Regions from separate parts of the Cupriavidus sp. LA-1 genome, predicted to be linked through region 1. Evidence: riboswitches for the same ligand, from Rfam matches in the RefSeq annotation. Region 1 holds a riboswitch; the other holds the start of a gene.
The links. Region 1 has a riboswitch for glycine ahead of gcvT (glycine cleavage system aminomethyltransferase GcvT). Riboswitches for the same ligand answer to the same signal wherever they lie in the genome.
Positions count from the first base shown of each region.

Region 2: linked by a shared signal. The riboswitch ahead of ACZ5MJ_RS23035 (D-amino acid dehydrogenase) and the one ahead of gcvT (glycine cleavage system aminomethyltransferase GcvT) in region 1 are both predicted to bind glycine.

Region 1 covers NZ_AP031387.1:3,971,999-3,981,920, reverse strand. Annotated here, with positions in the region: gene ACZ5MJ_RS18565 (ABC transporter substrate-binding protein) at 37-1,167, shown strand; gene ACZ5MJ_RS18560 (sensor histidine kinase) at 1,153-2,274, opposite strand; gene ACZ5MJ_RS18555 (response regulator) at 2,280-3,017, opposite strand; gene ACZ5MJ_RS18550 (hypothetical protein) at 3,303-3,872, shown strand; gene ACZ5MJ_RS18545 (UvrD-helicase domain-containing protein) at 4,100-6,196, opposite strand; gene ACZ5MJ_RS18540 (glycine zipper 2TM domain-containing protein) at 6,479-6,706, shown strand; glycine riboswitch at 6,784-6,871, shown strand; glycine riboswitch at 6,893-7,018, shown strand; gene gcvT (glycine cleavage system aminomethyltransferase GcvT) at 7,113-8,240, shown strand; gene gcvH (glycine cleavage system protein GcvH) at 8,338-8,718, shown strand; gene gcvP (aminomethyl-transferring glycine dehydrogenase) at 8,819-9,922, shown strand, end outside.
Region 2 covers NZ_AP031388.1:852,936-862,857, forward strand. Annotated here, with positions in the region: gene ACZ5MJ_RS23015 (Bug family tripartite tricarboxylate transporter substrate binding protein) at 1-209, shown strand, start outside; gene ACZ5MJ_RS23020 (TlpA family protein disulfide reductase) at 247-750, opposite strand; gene ACZ5MJ_RS23025 (sialidase family protein) at 747-1,967, opposite strand; gene ACZ5MJ_RS23030 (TonB-dependent receptor) at 1,993-4,269, opposite strand; glycine riboswitch at 4,478-4,576, shown strand; glycine riboswitch at 4,577-4,695, shown strand; gene ACZ5MJ_RS23035 (D-amino acid dehydrogenase) at 4,707-6,020, shown strand; gene ACZ5MJ_RS23040 (branched-chain amino acid ABC transporter permease) at 6,100-7,044, opposite strand; gene ACZ5MJ_RS23045 (branched-chain amino acid ABC transporter permease) at 7,116-8,000, opposite strand; gene ACZ5MJ_RS23050 (ABC transporter ATP-binding protein) at 8,010-8,735, opposite strand; gene ACZ5MJ_RS23055 (ABC transporter ATP-binding protein) at 8,751-9,524, opposite strand; gene ACZ5MJ_RS23060 (DUF2848 domain-containing protein) at 9,574-9,922, opposite strand, start outside.

The DNA.
Region 1 (9,922 bases):
ACCGCGGCCCGCGCGCTATCCGTCCCTGCCTCTGCGATGCCAACTTCCGACCAGACTCCCTTCCCCGCGCCGTACCTGACACTGCGCGCCAACCTGCCAGCACCGGCGCGGCAACGGCGCCGGCTGCTTGCCGTCGCCGGCATGGCGCTGACCCTCCCCGGCTGGCCTGCCCTGGCGCAGGCGCGCCGCACGGTGGTGGTCGGACACCTGCTCGACCGCACCGGCGCGCAGGCCGACCTGGCGCGCGACTACCTGGCCGGGGCCAAGGTCATGTTCGACGCCGTCAACGCGGCCAACGGCCCGGTGCGCATCCTGCACGTGGTGCGCGATGCCGACCCCGATCCGCGCCGCGCGCTGGCGCAGGCGGTGTCGCTGGCAGATACCGAGCATGCCGAGCTGCTGTTCGGCCCGGGCGACCGGCTGCTGCCGGGGCTGGCGGCATCGACCGAACTCTCGCGGCGCGGCGTGCAGATCGTGGCGCCGTGGTCAGGGCTGGCGCTGGCGGCCGACAACGTCTGGTTCACCCGTGCCGACTACCAGACCGAACTGGACGCGGCGGTGCGCCAGCTGCGCAGCTATGGGCTGACCAGTATCGCACTGGCCGTGGCGCCGGACTTCGCGACGCCCTCGCTGGCCCAGCTGGAGGCGCAGACCGGCACGCACGCGGTGCCCCTGGAGGGCAGTGGCGAGGCCGCCGCCCGGCGCATCGCCGCGACCCGTCCGGGCGCGGTGATCGTGGCCGGCGACACCCTCGCCTATGCCGGCCTGGGCCGGGCGCTGGCCGCGCAGGGGTGGTACGGCTTTCTGGTCGGCCTGTCGTCGGTCAGCGCCACCGTGGCGCGCGAGATCCTGGGCAGCGGCTACAACGGCGGCATGGTCCTGACCCAGGTTGCGCCGGGGCCGCAGCAGGCTACCTTGCGGGTGGTGAAGGAGCATGTGGCCCGCATGAAGCAGTACCTGGACGAGCCGCCGTCGGCGGCGACGCTGGCCGGCTATATCGGCGCTGCGTGGCTGGCGCGGGCACTTGCCGGCGCGCGCGCAGGCGGCCCGGCCGAGCTGCGGCGCGCGCTGCAGGGGCGTGTCGACGTGGGTGACTTCACGCTCGACTTCACCCACGGCCAGCGCGGCTCGCAGTACGTCACGCTGGCGGTGTCAGGCGCGCGGTAGGGACAGGCGCGCGCGCAGGCCGCCTTCGGGGCGGTTGCTCAGGATCAGCTCGCCGCCGTGGCGCGCGGCGATGTCGGCGGCGATCGCCAGCCCCATGCCGACCCCGCCGGTGGCGCGGCTGCGCGAGGATTCGACGCGGTAGAACGGCTCCAGCACGCGCGGCAGTTCTTCGGGCGGAATGCCGGGGCCGTTGTCGCAGATATCGATCAGCACACGCCCGGGGCCGTCAGTGAGGACGATGCTGGCCGCGCCGGCATAGCGGCGCGCATTCTCCACCAGGTTCACCACGGCGCGCCGCAGCTCGGACGGACACGCCAGCAGCGGCTGCGCCTGGCCGCTGAGCGCGACCTCGTGGCCGGTCTCGGCGGCATCGTCGACCACCGCCTGCAGCAGGGCCAATACGTCCACCCGCTGGCGCGGGCCGCCGGCTTCGTCGCGGTCGCGCAGGTAGTACAGCGTGGCGTCGATCAGGCCGTTCATCTCGGCCAGGTCCTGGCGCAGCCGGTAGCGCACCTCATGCACATCCGCGCTGTCCATGCGCTCGATGCGCAGGCTCATGCGCGTCAGCGGCGTGCGCAGGTCGTGCGACACCGCCGCCAGGAAGCGCGACTGCTGCGCCAGCTGGGTGCGGATGCGCTGCTGCATATGGTTCAGCGCCTGCGCCGCGGCACGCGCTTCGGCCGGGCCGGCGCGCTCGTCCAGCGGCGCGGCGTGCACATCCTGCGCAAGCCGGCCCGCGCCACTGGCCAGCTCCTGCACCGGGCGCGCCAGCAGGCGCGCGCCGGCCCACGAGGCGGCCACGATCGCGGCGACCTGGACCAGCAGCCCCGGGTGCGGCGGCCAAGGCCAGCGCGGCGGCGGGGGTGGACGGGGCGGCATGGCTGCGGATGGCCCTACCGCCGGCGGCGAGCCCTGACGCCATGCGTCCGGCGGGGGCGGCGGCCCGCCCGGTCCACGCGCTGCGTCACGCGGCATGTGCGCGCTGCCCGGGCGCGGGAACAGGCTTTCGATCACGGTCATGCCCAGCAGGTGCATGGCCAGCATGATCGCGGCCATCACCACGAACAGCCGCAGGAACATCGAGTCATGGCGCGCCAGCCGGCCCATCGCCATCATCCTTCCAGCGCGGCGGTGAAGACGTAGCCCTCGCCGCGCACGGTGCGGATCAGCGTGGGATCGCGCGGGTCGTCGCGCAGCTTCTGGCGCAGCCGCGAGACCAGCAGGTCGATGCTGCGGTCGAATACATCGAGGCCACGGCCGCGCGCCTGGTTGATCAGCAACTCGCGGTCAAGCACGCGGTTGGGCTGCTCGACGAAGGCCAGCAGCAGGCGGAATTCGGCATTGGACAGCGGCACCACCACATCGTCGTGGTCGACCAGCTGGCGCAGCGTGGTGTTCAGGCGCCAGTCGCCGAAACGCATCTCATGCCCGGACCGCGCCGCCGCCTGGCGCGCGTCGGCGCCGTTGCCACGGACACGCCGCAGCACGGTGTGGATGCGCGCCACCAGCTCACGCATCTCGAAGGGCTTGGTGACGTAGTCGTCGGCGCCGACTTCCAGCCCGACCACGCGGTCGGCCAGTTCGGCACGCGCGGTCAGCATGATGACGGCGACGCCGGTGTGCGCACGCAGCTCGCGGCACAGCGCCAGGCCATTCTCGCCGGGCAGCGACAGGTCCAGGATCACCAGGTCATAAGGCGCGGCGGCCATCGCGTGCCGCATCTCGGCACCACCTCCGACGCCATCGGCCTGCATGCCGAAGGTGGACAGGTAATCGGCCAGCATGGTGCGGATCTGGGGATCGTCGTCGACGATCAGCAGGCGGATCGGGAGCGTGGGGGCAAATTCCATAAGCGAAGGGATCGGCATATGCCGGCGGCAAGGCCGGTGCTGGGGGCATGCGGTGCCCAACTTTACCAGCCTGCGATGCCCCCACTATGCCGGTTTTGTATCAGCGCTGATACGCAGTCCTGCCGGCCGGCAGTCCTTTGTACGCGATTGCAATGCCGGCCTGACCAAGTGCTCAAGCATTGGCGCGTGCCCTTCCCTAGCATGGACCGGCAGTTGACCCGAGCCAACCGCGGACGCCGCGCGGCACGCTGCCGCAAAGCGTGTCCGCCTTCACAGGAGAACGCCATGCCCTTCCGTCCCTCCCGCCTGCGCACCGCCTTGTCGGCGCTGGCGCTGTGCAGCGCATGCCTGCTGGCCACGCCGGCATGCGCGCTGCAAGCCGGCCCGCCGCCCGTGGGCGCGATGCCTGTGCCGCCGATCGGGCATCCAATCGGGCATCCAACCGGGCATCCAACCGGGCATCCAACCGGGCATCCAACCGGGCATCCAACCGGGCCGGCATCCGCCGAATCCCTGGGACTGAATGCCGCGCAGACGCAGCTCTGGCAGGCCGCGCACAGCGCCACGCGCGAAGCCGAGGCCCATGCGCTGGAACTGCACGCCCGCCTGCTGCGCGAGACCGCCGACGAAGCCCCCGACGCGCCGCTGCGGCCGCGCGCGCAGGCCATGGACCGCCTGCACGATGCGCTGGAGCAGGACCGCCGCGCGGTGCGCGAACGCTGGCTGGCGCTGGATGACAGCCTGGACGCAGCCCAGCGCCGGCGCCTGCACACCGCGCCTGAAGCCGCGCGCTGGCTGGGCCTGCCGCCGGCGGGCGCGATGATGATGCCGCCGCCGGGCGGACCGCAGCGCTAGGTTCGCGGCCGCCGCAAAAAAAATCGCCCCCGCACGCTCGCGCGCCGGGGGCTGAATAACAGGGAAGTTCCGGACGTGAAGTCCGGCGCGGCAGGCAGACCGGGCGGAAGCCTGCCGCAGTGCCACCGGCGCAAACCACGCGAGCAGCACAGCCGTCATGGTAAGGACGCCGGCAGCCGGCGTCTTGTCGGACTGGTAGCGGTTTGTATCGGAAGTGTTGCGCGCGTTCAGCCGGCGGCGGTCTTGCCGCCGGTGCCCAGCAGCGCCTTGAGTGCGCCGAGCCGGTCCTTGGGGCTCATCGCCGGGGTCTTGTCCACCGGCGCGGGCGCCTCTTCCAGCTTCATCTCGCCGATAAAGCGCGACGGCTGGCACGAGTAGGTGTCCCGCGCGCGCTTGCGCTTCTTGCACCAGCTGACATGCAGGCTGCGCTGGGCGCGGGTGATGCCGACATACATCAGGCGCCGCTCTTCCTCGATCTTCTCGTCGCTCATGTCCTCGTCCTCGCGGCAGTGGGGCAGGATGCCCTCTTCCACGCCGACCAGGAACACGTGCGGGTACTCCAGCCCCTTGGACGCATGCAGCGTGGACAGGCGCACCGCGTCGGGATCTTCCTCGCGGCCTTCGAGCATGCTCATCAGCGCCACGGTCTGGGTCAGTTCCAGCAGGTTCTTGCCTTCGCTGCCGAAGCCGTCGGCATTGTCGAAGCCGGTGGCTTCCTCGCCCTCGGCGCCCTCGGGCTTCGTGCCCTTGCGTTTGAGCCAGTCGAGGAATTCCAGCGTATTGGTCCAGCGCGACTGCGCCTGCCGCTCATCGAAGCTGTCGTACAGGTAGGCCTCGTAGTGGATGCCTGCCATCAGGTCGTCGAGCACCACGGTGGCAGGGTCCCTGGCCGCGCAGTCGGCCAGGCGCACCATCGATTCGCAGAACACGCGCAGCGGCTCCAGCTGGCGCGGCTGCAGCTTGCCTTCGATGCCGCCCATCATCGCCGCCTCGAACAGCGACACCTTGGCCTGGCCCGCGAAGGTGCCCAGCACTTCCAGCGTGGTATTGCCCACGCCCCGGCGCGGCGTGGTGATGGCGCGGATAAAGGCGGGATCGTCGTCGGGGTTGGCGATCAGGCGCAGGTAGGCGCAGATGTCCTTGATCTCGGCCTTGTCGAAGAAGCTCTGGCCGCCCGACAGCACATAGGGAATGCGCTCGCGCCGCAGGATCTGCTCGAACAGCCGCGCCTGGTGGTTGCCGCGGTACAGGATGGCGTAGTCGCGGAACTGCGCGCGGCGCTCGAACTTGTGCGCGGACAGGCGGAACACCACCGACTCGGCCTCGTGCTCCTCGTCGTTCATCGGGTGGATGGCGATGGGGTCGCCCATGCCGTGCTCGCTCCACAGCTTCTTGTCGAACAGCTTGGGGTTATTGGCGATGACGGCGTTGGCCGCTTCCAGGATGCGCACGGTGGAGCGGTAATTCTGCTCCAGCTTGATCACCTTCAGGTCCGGGAAGTCGGTCTGCAGCCCGCGCAGGTTGTCCAGCGTGGCGCCGCGCCAGCCATAGATGGCCTGGTCGTCGTCGCCCACCGCGGTAAACGCGGGTGCGCGCAGGTGCGAGCCGCCCGCCAGCAGCTTGAGCAGCTGGTACTGGCAGGCGTTGGTGTCCTGGTATTCGTCGACCAGAAAATAACGCAGGCGGTTCTGCCACTTGAGCTGCACCGTTTCATTGCGCGCGAACAGTTCGGCCGGCAGGCGGATCAGGTCGTCGAAATCCACTGCCTGGTAGGCGTGCAGCGTGGCCACGTAGTTGCGGTAGACCAGCGCGGCCTGGTGCTCGTCGGCATTGGCGGCCTGGGCGATCGCCGCCTCGGGATCGACCATGCCGTTCTTCCACAGCGAGATCGTGCCCTGCACGCCGCGGATCAGCTTCTTGTCGGTGGTGCCCAGCTGCTCCTGGATCAGGCCGAAGCAGTCGTCCGAATCCATGATCGAGAACTGCGGCTTCAGGCCCACGTGCTCGGCCTCCATGCGCAGGATCTGCACCCCGAGCGAGTGGAAGGTACAGACCGTCAGCTGCCTGAGCGGGATGCGCTTGCCCTCGCGCGTGGTCTTGCCCTCCATCAGCTTGCCGATGCGCTCCTGCATCTCCTTGGCGGCCTTGTTGGTAAACGTGACGGCGGCGATATGGCGCGGCTCGAAGCCCTTGTCCTCGATCAGATGCGCGATCTTCTGCGTGATCACCCGGGTCTTGCCCGAGCCCGCCCCGGCCAGCACCAGGCAAGGGCCGTCCAGGTAGCGGACGGCTTCGGATTGTGCGGAATTCAGGCCGTGGGTCATGCGGGAGTGGTTGAACAGGCGGGAATCGGGGAAAGCGGCGGCGAGTGCCGCACACGCGACATGGACGCCATGGGCGCGCGGGTTCGGCAAAGCAGACCATGCTAACACGCATGCCGGAGCCGAGTCAGTCGGCGGCTGGCGCATTCCCGGCTCCCGGAGTTTCACCGAAGTAACACTTCGTAAAGCCCGGAGCCAACCGCGCAACGCGCGCCTCTAATCAATATGCACCGATGGGCCTTGCGCCCTCCTGCATGCCCGATTGATCACACAGGAGAGCCAATAATGAGAACCCTCCAAACCCTGACTAGATTCACTCTGATTGGCGTCACCGTGGCGGCATTCGCTGGCTGCGCGGACATGACACCGAAGCAGCGGAACACGGCAATCGGCGCAGGCGTGGGTGCGGTAGGCGGCGCCGTGCTGACCGGCGGTGACGCGCTCGGCACGCTGGGCGGCGCTGCCGTTGGCGGCGTGATCGGTAACGTCACCACCAGTAACAGGCGCAGGTAGGAAAGCCGCTGACTGTGTGGCCAACAGTGCCCCCCGGGCCGCGCGTTGACAAAGCCCGGGGCCTCCCGTACATTGCGCGCATCCGACCGGGAGAGCGCGCATCGCCTGCGCCGCCGAAGGGGTATCACCCGAAAACTCTCAGGCACCATGGACTGGTCGGATCGGCATGCAACATGCACACGATGCATGCCGCACTCTGGAGAGCGGCACCCGCCATTCGTGGCGAGCGTGCCCACCGAAGGGGCGCACGAGGACCGGTTCCGCCAGGATCCGCCTTGTAATCTCTCAGGTATCGAGGACAGAGGGGTCATCCGCCGCAGCGGATTGTCACGCCACGGGCGTGACGAGCGTTGCGGCGGATGGCCCTTTTTCGTTTTCGCAAACCGAGATTGCCCCCGAGGATCCCATGACGCTCCAGGCCACGCCCCTCAACGCTATCCACCGCGCCCTCGGCGCCCGCATGGTCGACTTCGGCGGCTGGGACATGCCGGTCAACTACGGCTCCCAGATCGAAGAGCACAACGCCGTGCGCAGCGACGCCGGCATGTTCGACGTGTCGCACATGTGCGTGGTCGACCTCACCGGCGCCAATACCCGCGGCTTCCTGCGCGGCCTGCTGGCCAACAATGTCGACAAGCTGCAGACGCCGGGCAAGGCGCTCTACGCCTGCATGCTGGACCAGAAAGGCGGCGTGATCGACGACCTGATCGTCTACTTCTTTGCCGAAGACCGCTTCCGCCTGGTCGTCAACGCCAGCACCGCGCTGGGCGACATCGAATGGATCCGCGCCCGCAACGAAGCCACCGGCAGCGGCGTCACCATCACCCCGCGCCGTGAAGACGCTGCGCCCGCAGGCGTGCAGCCGCTGGCCATCGTTGCCGTGCAGGGCCCCAACGCCCGCGCCAAAGTGTGGAGCACCTTCCCCTCGACCCAGCCGTCGGACGCGCTCAAGCCCTTCAACGCCGCCGTGGTCCAGGATCCCGCCATCGGCGAGATCATGGTCGCGCGCACCGGCTACACGGGCGAAGACGGCTTCGAACTGGTGGTGCCGGCGGAAAACGTCGCCGCCGTCTGGGAAAAGCTGAACGCGGCCGGTGTGCGCCCGGCGGGCTTGGGCGCGCGCGACACGCTGCGCCTGGAAGCCGGCATGAACCTGTACGGCCAGGACATGGATATCAACACCTCGCCGCTGGACGCGGGCCTGGCCTGGACGGTGGACCTGCAGAGCGAGCGCGACTTCACCGGCAAGGCGGCGCTGGCCGCGGCCGGTTCGCGCCAGCAATTCCTCGGCCTGATCCTGCGTGACAAAGGCGGCGTCCTGCGCGCCCACCAGAAAGTGATCACCCCGGCCGGTGACGGCGAAATCACCAGCGGCACCTTCAGCCCGTCGCTGTCCCAGTCGATCGCCTTTGCCCGCCTGCCGAAGGACGTCGCCGTGGGCGATACGGTGCAGGTGGAGATCCGCGACCGCAAACTCAACGCGACTGTGGTTAAACTGCCGTTTGTGCGTAATGGCAAGGCACTCGTGAGCTAAGGGGAAAACCCGCTCACCCAACGGTCGCCCTCGCCTGCCGGCAACTGCCGGGCAGGCATCACCCAACAAGAAACGAATCTGTATCCGGAGAACCTTCATGAACTTCCCCGCTGACCTGAAGTACACCGAGTCGCATGAGTGGGTACGCGTCGAAGCCGACGGCACGCTCACCATCGGCATCACCGACCACGCGCAGGACGCGCTGGGCGACATCGTCTTCCTGGAACTGCCCGAAGTGGGCAAGTCGGTCGGTGCCGGTGACGCGCTGGCAGTGGTGGAATCGGTGAAGGCCGCTTCCGACATCTACGCCCCGGTGGCCGGCGAAGTGATCGCCGTCAACGAGGCCGCCACGGCCGCGCCGGAAAGCGTCAACGCCAACGCCTTCGACGCGTGGCTGTTCAAGCTCAAGCCGGCCAACGGCGACGACGTCAACGGCCTGATGTCGGCCGACGCCTACAAGGCCAGCGTCGGCGCCTGACGCCGGCGGCGCCGGTCCAGCCATGGACCGGCCACTGCAGACTGACGCGCGCCGTCCCGGCTGACCACCGGCCGGCGCGCCCCCCACGAGGTTCTTGCCCATGAACGCCCCGCTTCCCATGAACGCCGCCCAAGTGAACCGGCCTACGCTGGCCGAACTGGAGGCGCGCGACGCCTTCGCCGCCCGCCATATCGGCCCCGATACCCCCGAACAGCAGCACATGCTGAAGGTGCTGGGCTATGACAGCCGCGCCGCGCTGATCGACGCCGTCATTCCCGCCGCCATCCGCCGCCGCGACGGCATGCCGATGGGCGAGTTCACCGAGCCGCTGAGCGAGGAAGCCGCGCTGGCCAAGCTGCGCGGGCTGGCCGGCAAGAACAAGGTCCTGAAGAGCTTTATCGGCCAGGGCTATTACAACACCGTCACGCCCGGCGTCATCCTGCGCAATATCTTCGAGAACCCGGCCTGGTACACCGCCTACACGCCCTACCAGCCCGAAATCTCGCAAGGCCGCCTGGAAGCGATGCTGAACTTCCAGCAGATGGTCACCGACCTGACCGGGCTGGATATCGCCAACGCGTCGATGCTGGACGAAGGCACCGCCGCGGCCGAGGCGATGACGCTGCTGCAGCGCGTGAACAAGCACGACTCCGACACCTTCTACGTGGCCGACGACGTGCTGCCGCAGACGCTGGAAGTGGTACGCACGCGCGCCCTGCCGTTGGGCATCGAGGTCAAGGTCGGCCCCGCCGCCGAAGCCGCCGCGGCCAACGCCTTCGGCGTGCTGCTGCAGTACCCGGGCGTGAACGGCGACGTCAACGACTACCGCACCATCGCCGACGCCGTGCACGCCGCCGGCGGCCTGGTGGTGGCTGCCGCCGACCTGCTGGCGCTGACGCTGATCGCCGCGCCGGGCGAATGGGGTGCCGACGTGGCCGTGGGCAACTCGCAGCGCTTCGGCGTGCCGCTGGGCTTTGGCGGCCCGCACGCTGGTTACATGGCGGTGAAGGACGCGTTCAAGCGCTCGATGCCGGGCCGCCTGGTGGGCGTCACCATCGATGCCCAGGGCAACAAGGCCTACCGCCTGGCACTGCAGACGCGCGAGCAGCATATCCGCCGCGAGAAGGCGACGTCGAACATCTGTACCGCGCAGGTGCTGCTGGCCGTGATGGCCTCGATGTATGCCGTCTACCACGGCCCGCAA
Region 2 (9,922 bases), on a different replicon from region 1:
TGGCGCCGGCATCGCTGCCCCAGGCGGCCACCGACAAGCTGGCGGAAGCCACCGTGAAAGCGGTGAAAAGCAAGTCGTCGGTCGAGCGCCTGAGCGCCGATGCGGCGATCGTGGTGGGCGACACGCCGGCGGAGTTCGCGCGCTTTATCGCGCTGGAGCAACAGCGCTGGAAGCCGATCATTGCGCGGGCGGGGATCAAGCCGGACTAAGCGGACAGCCGCAGGGCCGGATCGCCCCGGTCCAGCGTCAGCCCGCGATACCAGCCCAGCGCAGATGCTTGCCCCAGTCCGCGTCGCTGATCACGCCGGAGATGCCCTGGCGCTGCCCGTCGGCGCGGTAGAAATAGGTGCGCGGCATCTCGCCCATCCAGTCCGGATCGACCGCATAGCGCAGCCGCTCCTGCGGCTCGTACCCGAACAACCACGCGTTGCGCGTCAGCCTGACGCGCTGGAGCAGTTGCTGCACCTGCGGCATGGCGTCGGGGCTGTCCATCGACAGCGTGACCACGCGCAGGTCCGGATGCTGCGCGCGCAGCTTGCCGATGGCGTCGAAGTTGCGCTTGCAATAGACGCAGTCGAGCGACCACACCACCAGCACAAAGGGCATGCCCTTCTGGCTGGCGGCCAGTTGGGTGGCACTGGCCGATTCGAACACGGCGACGCGGTCGGCCGGTTGATTGCCGGCATTGGCGGTGGCGAGCGCCAGCGTCAGGGCGGCAGCGGCGAGCAGTTTGCGGCGCGATGGCATCATGCGCCCTCCTGGCCCAGCGCGAAGACCTGGAAGCCCTCTGCTTCCGTGCGCCACAACACGTAGGCCCGGCCGGCGTGCTGCAGCAGGTGCGGCTGGTCCGAGTCGCGTTCCGTGCCGGCCAGCTTGCGCGTCTGCCAAGTCTTGCCGCCGTCCTGCGACAGCATCGCCCACAGGCGCGTCTGCTGGCCGTCGAACGATTTCCAGGTGACGGCGATCTCGTCATCGTTCAGCGCGACGATATCGGCATGCTGCGCGCGCGGGTCATCCAGCGGACGCTGTGCCTGCAGCTTGCCGTCCTTCCAGCGCCCGACCGAGACCGTGGGCTTGCCTTCACGCACGTTGAACCAGACCATATGCACCGTCCCGTCGGGCGCCACCGAGGCGCCGGGGCCGTGGTGCGGGCACGCGTCGATGCGCCAGTCGTCAAAAGTGGCGCGCTGCATCGGCGTGGCCTTGCCGTCGGTGCGCAGCAGCGCCAGCGCGTGGTCGCGCGCGTTGGGCGGGAACACATGGCGCCACAGCGCCAGCATCTTGCCGTCGGGCGTGGGCGCCAGGGCGATGCGGCAGCATTCGCACGACTGGTCGGCAATCTTGTAGTCGCCCTGGAAAGTCTTGCCTTGGTCGGCCGAGACCGCGTAGTAGATCGCGGCGCCGGCATACGGCTGCTTGCGCGCCTCGGCGGCAACCACGTCGCGCTTGTCGATCCAGCTGACAAAGACGTGCCCGGCGTTGTCCACCGCGATGGCGTCGAAGCGGTGCGCGATCTGGTCGCGGTTGGCATGTACCGTCAGCGGTTCGCCAAAGGACTTGCCGCCATCGGTCGAACGCGCAAAGCGGATAAAGCCGGTCCACGGCTTGGGCAGCGGCTGGGTCCAGGTAACGTAGATCTCGCCGTCGCGCCCCGCGGCCACCTTGGGCCGGCTTTCATGATCGGCCGCAACCTGCTCCGGCACGCTGTTGACATGCTGCGCGGGCCCGAAGCTGCGGCCATAGTCGGCCGATGCACGCACCGCGACATAGGGGCCGTCCTTGTACGCCACCCAAAGCTTGCCGTCGCGGTCGAAGGCGGCTCCGGTGCCCAGTTCGCTCATCTTCGCGGCCTTGGCCTGGCCGCCGTGGCCGGCATGATCGCCGTGCGTTTGCGCGGTCGCGGCCAGCGCGGCGCAGGCCATCAGCCCGGCAACGATCAAACGGAAACCGGGGCGAACGCCTTGCATGGTTGTGGTCAGCCTGTTCACTTGCTCAGAAGGAAAGTTTTGCCTCGGCGTAGAACGTCCGGCCCGGATACGGGTGGTAGACGAAATAGCGCTGGTCAGTGAGGTTGTCGATGCCAAGCCCGAGGCGCACGTTCTTGGCGGGCTTGTACGTCACCTTGACGTCAAAGGTCAGGAAGCTGCTGGTGCCGCCGAAAGTGTCGGGATTGGTGTCGGAATTGTCGAGCGTATTGTACTGCCGGCCCGAATAGGTCATCGCCAGCGTGCCTGCCCACGCCGGCGTGATGCGATAAGTGCCGACGAGGTTGGCGCGCCACTTGGGGATGCGGTAGAAGTACTTGCCCACCGAGGCCGGGTTGTTGGCATTCTCCAGCGTCTTCGAATGGTTGTAGGCGCCGCTGGCCGACAGGTCGAAACCGCTGACGAGTACATCGCGCGCGTCATAGGCCAGTTCGATGCCGCGGGTACGCACGCGGTCCACGTTCTGGAAGCTGGTGACGGTCGGGAATACCGTGGTGTTGGTCTGGCTGACCAGGGCATCGCGGATATCGTCCTCATACACCGAGACCCGGAAGAACGACGAATCCACCGTGCGCTCGAAGGTCAGGTCCTTCGAGAACGATCGCTCCGGCCGCAGGTTCGGATCGTTGTTGATCAGCGAGGTCCCGGTGATGCGGCCCTGGAACAGCTCGCTGACGGTCGGGTAGCGATAGGCCTTGCCCAGCGACAGCCGGCCCAGCCATTCCTGCCCCAAGGCCTTCTCCAGCGCCAGCTTGGGCGACCAGTTGGATTCGCTGCGCACCGGGTAGCCGATATCCACGCCGGGCTGGCTGCGGCTGCCGTCATAGGCGCGCCAGTGTTCGTAGCGCACGCCGGGGATCAGCTTCCAGTCCCCGGCGAAGTACCAGGCGTCCTGCGCGTAGAGCGCCTGGGTCTCGGTCTTGCCGGCAAATGCGTTGTTGAAGGCGGTGATGGTGGCCGCCTGCCAGTCCGAGGTGTTGTAGGTGGTGTTGGTCAGCCGGTAGTTGTCATAGTGGTAGCCGAACGTGATCCAGTGCCCGCCCTGCAACTGCTGCGGGCGGTAGTCGGCCTTGAGGTCAAGCGTGCGCCAGCCGGTGCCGTCGCCATAGGTCACGGTGCCCGGCCCGCTGCCGACGGTGCTGGCGCTGCGGCTGATGTCCTTGCTGACATCGAACAGCGACGCCACGCCCGAGAAATTCCAGCCGGTCTCGTTGCGCGTGCGCAGCGACAGCCCGTAGAGCCAGCGCGCGTCCTCGCCATTGCTCGGGGCGAACGCGTTGGCGGGAATCGAATACTGATAGCCGCCGATATTCACGGGACCGCTCGACACCACGTTGCCATTGGCATCGCGCAGGTAGCTGCCGGTGGCGCTGGAGCGGTCCTGCTGCCAGTAGGCCGCGGTGAACTGGGCCTGCAGCGTGTTGGTGATGTCGTAGCCGAGCTTGAGCTTGAGCTGGTCCTGCACCGTGTGCGTGACACCCTCGCTGTTCACGCCCATCACCACGCGGTCGCGGCCGGTCTGGTCCTGATCGAAATAGGCACCGGTGACCGGCGTTGCCCCGGCGCCCGCGCGACTGGTCGAGCGCGGCGCGGTATAGAAGCTCAGCGGCTGGCTCTTGCTGTCCTGCCGGTCGACGCTGACCAGCCACGAGAACGGGCCGACGCGGTCGCCCACATAGGCGTTGGCGTGGACCCCGTTGAAGTTGTCGTGCGTGCCGTACAGGCTGAAGCGCTGCGTGAAAAGCTGCACGCTGGCGTCACCCTCGAACTTCTGCGGCGTGCGCGTGGTGATCAGCACCGTCGCGCCGAGCGAGTTGCCGGGATACAGGGCCGAATACGGGCCGTACAGCACGTCCATGCGCTCGATCTCGGCGGCATTGACCAGCGACCAGCGCGGCGGGAAGCTGAAGTCCGAGCCCAGCAGGTTGGACAGCAGCAGGCCATCGGCATAGACCAGCCCCCGCGCCGACTGGCGCGAGCTGGTGCTGCGCACCGAGATGATCGAGTTCATATCGCCGATAAAGCGCTTGCGTACGGCGAGGTTGGGCGCGTATTTGAGGGCGTCTTCCGTATTGACCACATTGAAGTCGGCCATGCGGGTGCCGCTGATGCCGTAGGCTGGCGAGGGCGTGTTGGGCGGTACGGCCGGCGTCTCGCCGCGTTCTGACTTGGCCGAGACCACCACCTCCTGCAGCGGCTCGGGCGCGTCCACCGCCTGGGCGGCGGCAACGGCTGGGCCCATCAGCACCGCCGAGACGGCGAGTGCAATACGATTCTTCTTCACTGGAAAACCTTGTTGTCGTCTTTTTTTGGCTTGCTCCGCCTGTGCGAAGCATCAGGCGCTTCTCCCCGAGAGCGAGCGCTGACATTTTATGGGGCATGGCGGCGCGGGCCGATGCGACATAGCGACGCGGGCAGCACGTCACCCTAGCGTTTACCCGTATATCCAATGCCAGGCCATGTCACTACATTGCCCGGATTGGCGTCAAGCCAATGTGATGCAGGGAGAGACTGCCGCGGCGCCCGCCGCGGACAGCGCCGAAGGAGCAACCGCCCCGGAAACTCTCAGGCAAAAGGACCGGCATCACCAGTCAGTGCACTCTGAAGAATGCCGGACGCTATCGTCCGCCGGCATACCGAAGGAGCAAGCGCGCCCCGCCCTCGCGGCCGGGTGTCGTGAATCTCTCAGGTCCAGAACAGAGGGGGCGTCCGTCACGCATATTGCGTCCGGGCTCCCACCATCGACGTTCCTGGAACCTGCAGATCATGAAATCAATCGCTGTCATCGGCGGTGGCATCACGGGTGTCACCACGGCCTACGCGTTGGCCAAGCGCGGATTTTCCGTCACGCTGTTCGAACGGCACCGCTATGCCGCCATGGAGACCTCGTTCGCCAACGGCGGGCAGCTGTCGGCCTCCAACGCCGAGGTCTGGACCCACTGGTCCACCATCGTCAAGGGCATGAAATGGATGCTGCGCAACGATGCCCCGCTGCTGGTCAATCCCCGGCCGAGCTGGCACAAGCTGTCGTGGTTCGCCGAGTTCATCGCTTCGATCCCCCACTACCGCCGCAACACCGTCGAGACCGCGCGCCTGGCCATCGCCGCGCGTGAGCATCTGTTCGCCTGGGCGGCGCAGGAAGGCATCGACTTCGACCTGAAGAAAGAAGGCATTCTCCATATCTACCGCGACAAGGCCGGTTTCGAGCATGCCGGCCGGGTCTCGGCGCTGCTGGCGCAGGGCGGGCTGGAACGGCGCGCCGTGACGCCCGAGGAGATGCGCGCGATCGAGCCGACGCTGGCGGGGTCGTACTACGGCGGCTACTTCACCGAGAGCGATTCGACCGGGGACATCCACAAGTTCACCAGCGGCCTGGCCGCGGCCATCGACCGGCTGGGCGTGCGCTGCCGCTATGGCCAGGATGTGCGCGCGGTGAAGACCGACGGCAGGCGCGCCACCGTGACCGTGCAAGACGGCGCCGCTACGGCCAGCTCCAGCTTCGACGGCGCCGTGATCTGCGCCGGCACAGCCAGCCGCGCGCTGGCCGCGGGACTGGGCGACCGCGTCAACATCTATCCGGTCAAGGGCTACTCGATCACGGTCAACCTGACCGACGCGGCCAGCCGCGCCGCCGCACCGGTGGTGAGCCTGCTCGACGATGAAACCAAGCTGGTCACCAGCCGCCTGGGCGACGACCGCTTCCGCGTGGCCGGCACCGCCGAGTTCAACGGCTACAACCGCGATATCCGCGCCGACCGCATCCGCCCGCTGGTGGAATGGGTGCAGCAGTGCTTCCCCGGCGTCAGCACGCGCAGCGTGGTGCCGTGGGCCGGGCTGCGGCCGATGATGCCGGACATGCTGCCGCGCGTGGGGCGCGGGCGTGCGGCCTGCATCTTCTATAACACCGGGCACGGGCACCTCGGGTGGACCTTGTCGGCGGTGACGGCGGATATGGTGGCGGGGGTGGTGGACCAGCATCTTGGCGCCAAGGTGGCGGTCGCGCCGGGTGCGGCGCTGGCATTGGCGAAGGCCTGAGCCTGAGGTCGCGGATGTTTTCTCCCCTCTCCCATTTATGGGAGAGGGGAGAAAACCAGTGGCGTAAGCGGGTTTTGCCTCATCCAGGGCGTCGCCCCAGACTGCCCACAATCCCCTTGCGGAACGCCAGCACGCACACGATGAAGATGATGCCGGTTACCATCGACACCGATTCACCGAGCCCGTTGAACCACTCGATGCCCGTCGCTGACCCGAGGTAGCTGCCCAGCTCCCCAAGCTTGTTCTCCAGCGCCACCACCACGAAGGCGCCGACGATCGGGCCGGTGAGCGTGCCGAGCCCGCCCAGCAGCGTCATCAGGATGACCATGCCGGACATCGACCAGTGCACGTCGCTGAGCGTCTCGAAGCCCAGCACCAGCGCCTTGACCGAACCGGCCAGCCCCGACAGCGCCGCCGACAGCACGAAGGCGGTCAGCTTGAAGCGGTCGACGTCATAGCCCAGCGACACCGCGCGCGGCTCGTTCTCCTTGATCGCCTTCAGGATCTGGCCGAACGGCGAATGCACCGTGCGCACGATCAGCGCGAAGGCGGCCACGATGATCACCAGCGCCACGTAGTACAGCGTCAGGTCGTCCGACAGCGGCAGCACGCCAAAGAGCTTGCCGCGCGGAATGCCCTGCAGGCCGTCCTCGCCGCCGGTAAAGGGCGCCTGCAGGCAGATGAAGAACAGCATCTGCGCCAGCGCCAGCGTGATCATCGAGAAGTAGATGCCCTGGCGGCGGATGGCCAGCGAGCCCACCACGTAGCCGATCAGCGCGCCCGTGCCGGTGCCCAGGACCAGGCCGATCTCGGGCGTCACGCCCCAGACCTTCATCGCATGGCCGGCCGCATAGCCGGCACCGCCGAAGAAGGCCGCATGGCCGAACGAGAGCAGCCCGGTATAGCCGATCAGCAGGTTGAAGGCGCACGCAAACAGCGCGAAACACAGCACCTTGAGCACGAATACCGGATACGCACCGGCCAGCGGCGCGGCCAGCAGGCACGCCAGCACCACGCCGTACATCACCTGCCCTGGCAGGCGCCCCGCCACCTGCTGCTGCCGCACGCCGATTGCGGCGATAGATTGTCCGCTCATCACTTCTCCTTTCCGAACAGCCCTGCCGGGCGCAACCACAGCACCACCACCATGATGACGAAGACCACGGTGGACGATGCTTCCGGGTACAACACCTTGGTCAGCCCTTCGATCACGCCCAGCCCCAGGCCGGTCAGGATCGCTCCCATGATCGAGCCCATGCCGCCGATCACCACCACCGCAAACACGACGATGATCAGGTTCTGCCCCATCAGCGGCGATACCTGCATGACGGGTGCCGCCAGCACCCCGGCAAACGCAGCCAGCGCCACGCCGAAGCCGTAGGTCAGCGTCACCATCAACGGCACGTTGACGCCGAAGGCCTCGACCACCTTGGGGTTCTCGGTGCCGGCGCGCAGGTAGGCGCCCAGCCTGGTCTTCTCGATCACGTACCAGGTCGACAGGCAGACCGCCAGCGATGCCCCAACCACCCACACGCGGTAATTGGGCAAGCGCATGAAGCCGAGATCGGAAGCGCCCTGCAGCGCTTCGGGCGGAGAATAAGGCAGCCCGGACACGCCATAGACCGAGCGGAAGATGCCTTCGACCACCAGCGTGATGCCGAGCGTCAGCAGCAGGCCGTAGATAGGGTCGAGCTTGTAGATCCAGCGCAGCATGGTCTTCTCGATCCCCACACCCAGCGCGGCCACCACCAGCGGCGACAGCAGCAGCATCGCCCAGTAGCTGAGCCCCGCATAGGCCATGCCGGCCCAGGCCAGCACCGCGCCCAGCATGAAGAGCGCGCCGTGCGCAAAGTTGATGACGTTCAGCAGCCCGAAGATGACCGCCAGGCCCAGGCTCAGCATGGCGTAGAAGGCGCCGTTGACTAGCCCCAGCAGCAACTGCGACAGCAGCGCCGGGAACGGGATTTCAAACAAGGTCATGGGTGCTCCTCATACGCCCAGCAATTCATGCAGCACCGGCATCCTGGCCTGCAGCTCGCTGGCCGCGAAGCGTTCGACGATGCTGCCGTGCTCCATCACGTAGAAGCGGTCCGCCAGTGGCGCGGCGAAGCGGAAGTTCTGCTCCACCATCACCACCGTGTACCCCTTCTGCTTGAGCATCAGGATCATGCGCGCCAGCGCCTGCACGATCACCGGTGCCAATCCTTCCGAGATTTCATCGAGCAGCAGCAGGTTGGCGCCGGTGCGCAGGATGCGCCCGACCGCCAGCATCTGCTGCTCGCCGCCCGACAGGCGCGTGCCCTGGCTCTGGCGGCGCTCCTTCAGGTTGGGAAACATCTCGTAGATGTCGGCCTCGCTCATGCCCTTGCTGGTGTCGGCGCCCTTGAGCACCGGCGGCAGCATCAGGTTCTCTTCGCATGAGAGGCTGGAGAAGATGGCCCGCTCTTCGGGGCAATAGCCGATGCCGTAGTGCGCGATCTTGTGCGTCGGCAGGCTGATGGTCTCCTGGCCATTGACCCTGATCGAGCCCTTGCGCGCGCCGGTCAGGCCCATGATCGCGCGCAGCGTGGTGGTGCGCCCGGCGCCGTTGCGGCCCAGCAGCGTGACCACTTCGCCGCGGTTCACGGTCAGGTCCACGCCGTGCAGGATGTGCGATTCGCCGTACCAGGCGTGCAGGTCCTTGATTTCCAGCGCGGGAGTATTGGATGTGCTCATCGTGTCGTCCCTGGCTCAGTGCGCGCCCTGCAGTTCCGCGTCGGCGGTGCCCATGTAGGCCTCCATCACGCGCGGGTCCTTCGACACTTCCGCATACGGGCCTTCGGCCAGGATCGCGCCACGCTGCAGCACCGTGATCTTGTCGGCGATCGACGACACCACGCTCATGTTGTGCTCCACCATCAGGATGGTGCGGCCCGCCGAGACCTTCCTGATCAGCTGCGTGACGCGGTCCACGTCCTCGTGGCCCATGCCCTGGGTGGGTTCGTCGAGCAGCATCAGCTCGGGCTCCATCGCCAGCGTGGTGGCGATCTCCAGCGCGCGCTTGCGCCCGTACGGCAGGTTCACCGTCAGCGTGTGCGCGAACTCGGTCAGGCCGACCTGTTCGAGCAGCTCCATGGCGCGCTCGTTGAGCACCTCGAGCGAGCGCTCGCTGCGCCAGAACTGGTATGCCGTACCGAGTTGCCGCTGCAGCCCGATGCGCACGTTCTCCATCACCGTCATGTGCGGGAACACCGCCGAGATCTGGAACGAGCGGATCACGCCGCGCCGCGCGATCTGCGCGGGCTTGTCGCGGGTGATATCGATGCCATTGAAAAGGATGGTGCCGGTGGTCGGCTCCAGGAACTTGGTGAGCAGGTTGAAGCAGGTCGTCTTGCCGGCGCCGTTGGGGCCGATCAAGGCATGGATCGACCCACGGCGCACCCGCAGGTTGACGCCGCTCACCGCGGTAAAGCCACGGAAGGCCTTGCCGAGGTTGCGGGTCTCTAGTATCAGGTCGTGGTGCATGGACGTGACTCCGTGGCGCTGCCTGTTCGGTTGGGATGGCGCGGCATGCTCAGCCCGCGACGGGCAGCGCCGCGACCGCGTAGGCGTGGCGCAACGTGCGCCCCAGCACCGGGTCTTCCAGCTCGATCTCGAAGCGCTCGGCCGGGCGGATGCCGCCGATGGCGGGCAGCGTGCCGCACAGCATCGCCGAGCCTTCGCCAAAGTCGCCGCCATGGCCGCTGAAGCGCTCCAGCAGGTCCGCCGGCGAGCGCATGGCGGTCACCGGGCCCTGCTGATACAGCACGCGTTCGCCGTCGATGGTGGCGTAGGAGCGCAGCACCAGCTGATCCCAGTGGCCTTCCACCTCGGCAAGGCGCCACAAGGCCGAAGCACAGGGCTTCTCGCACATCTGCTTGGAC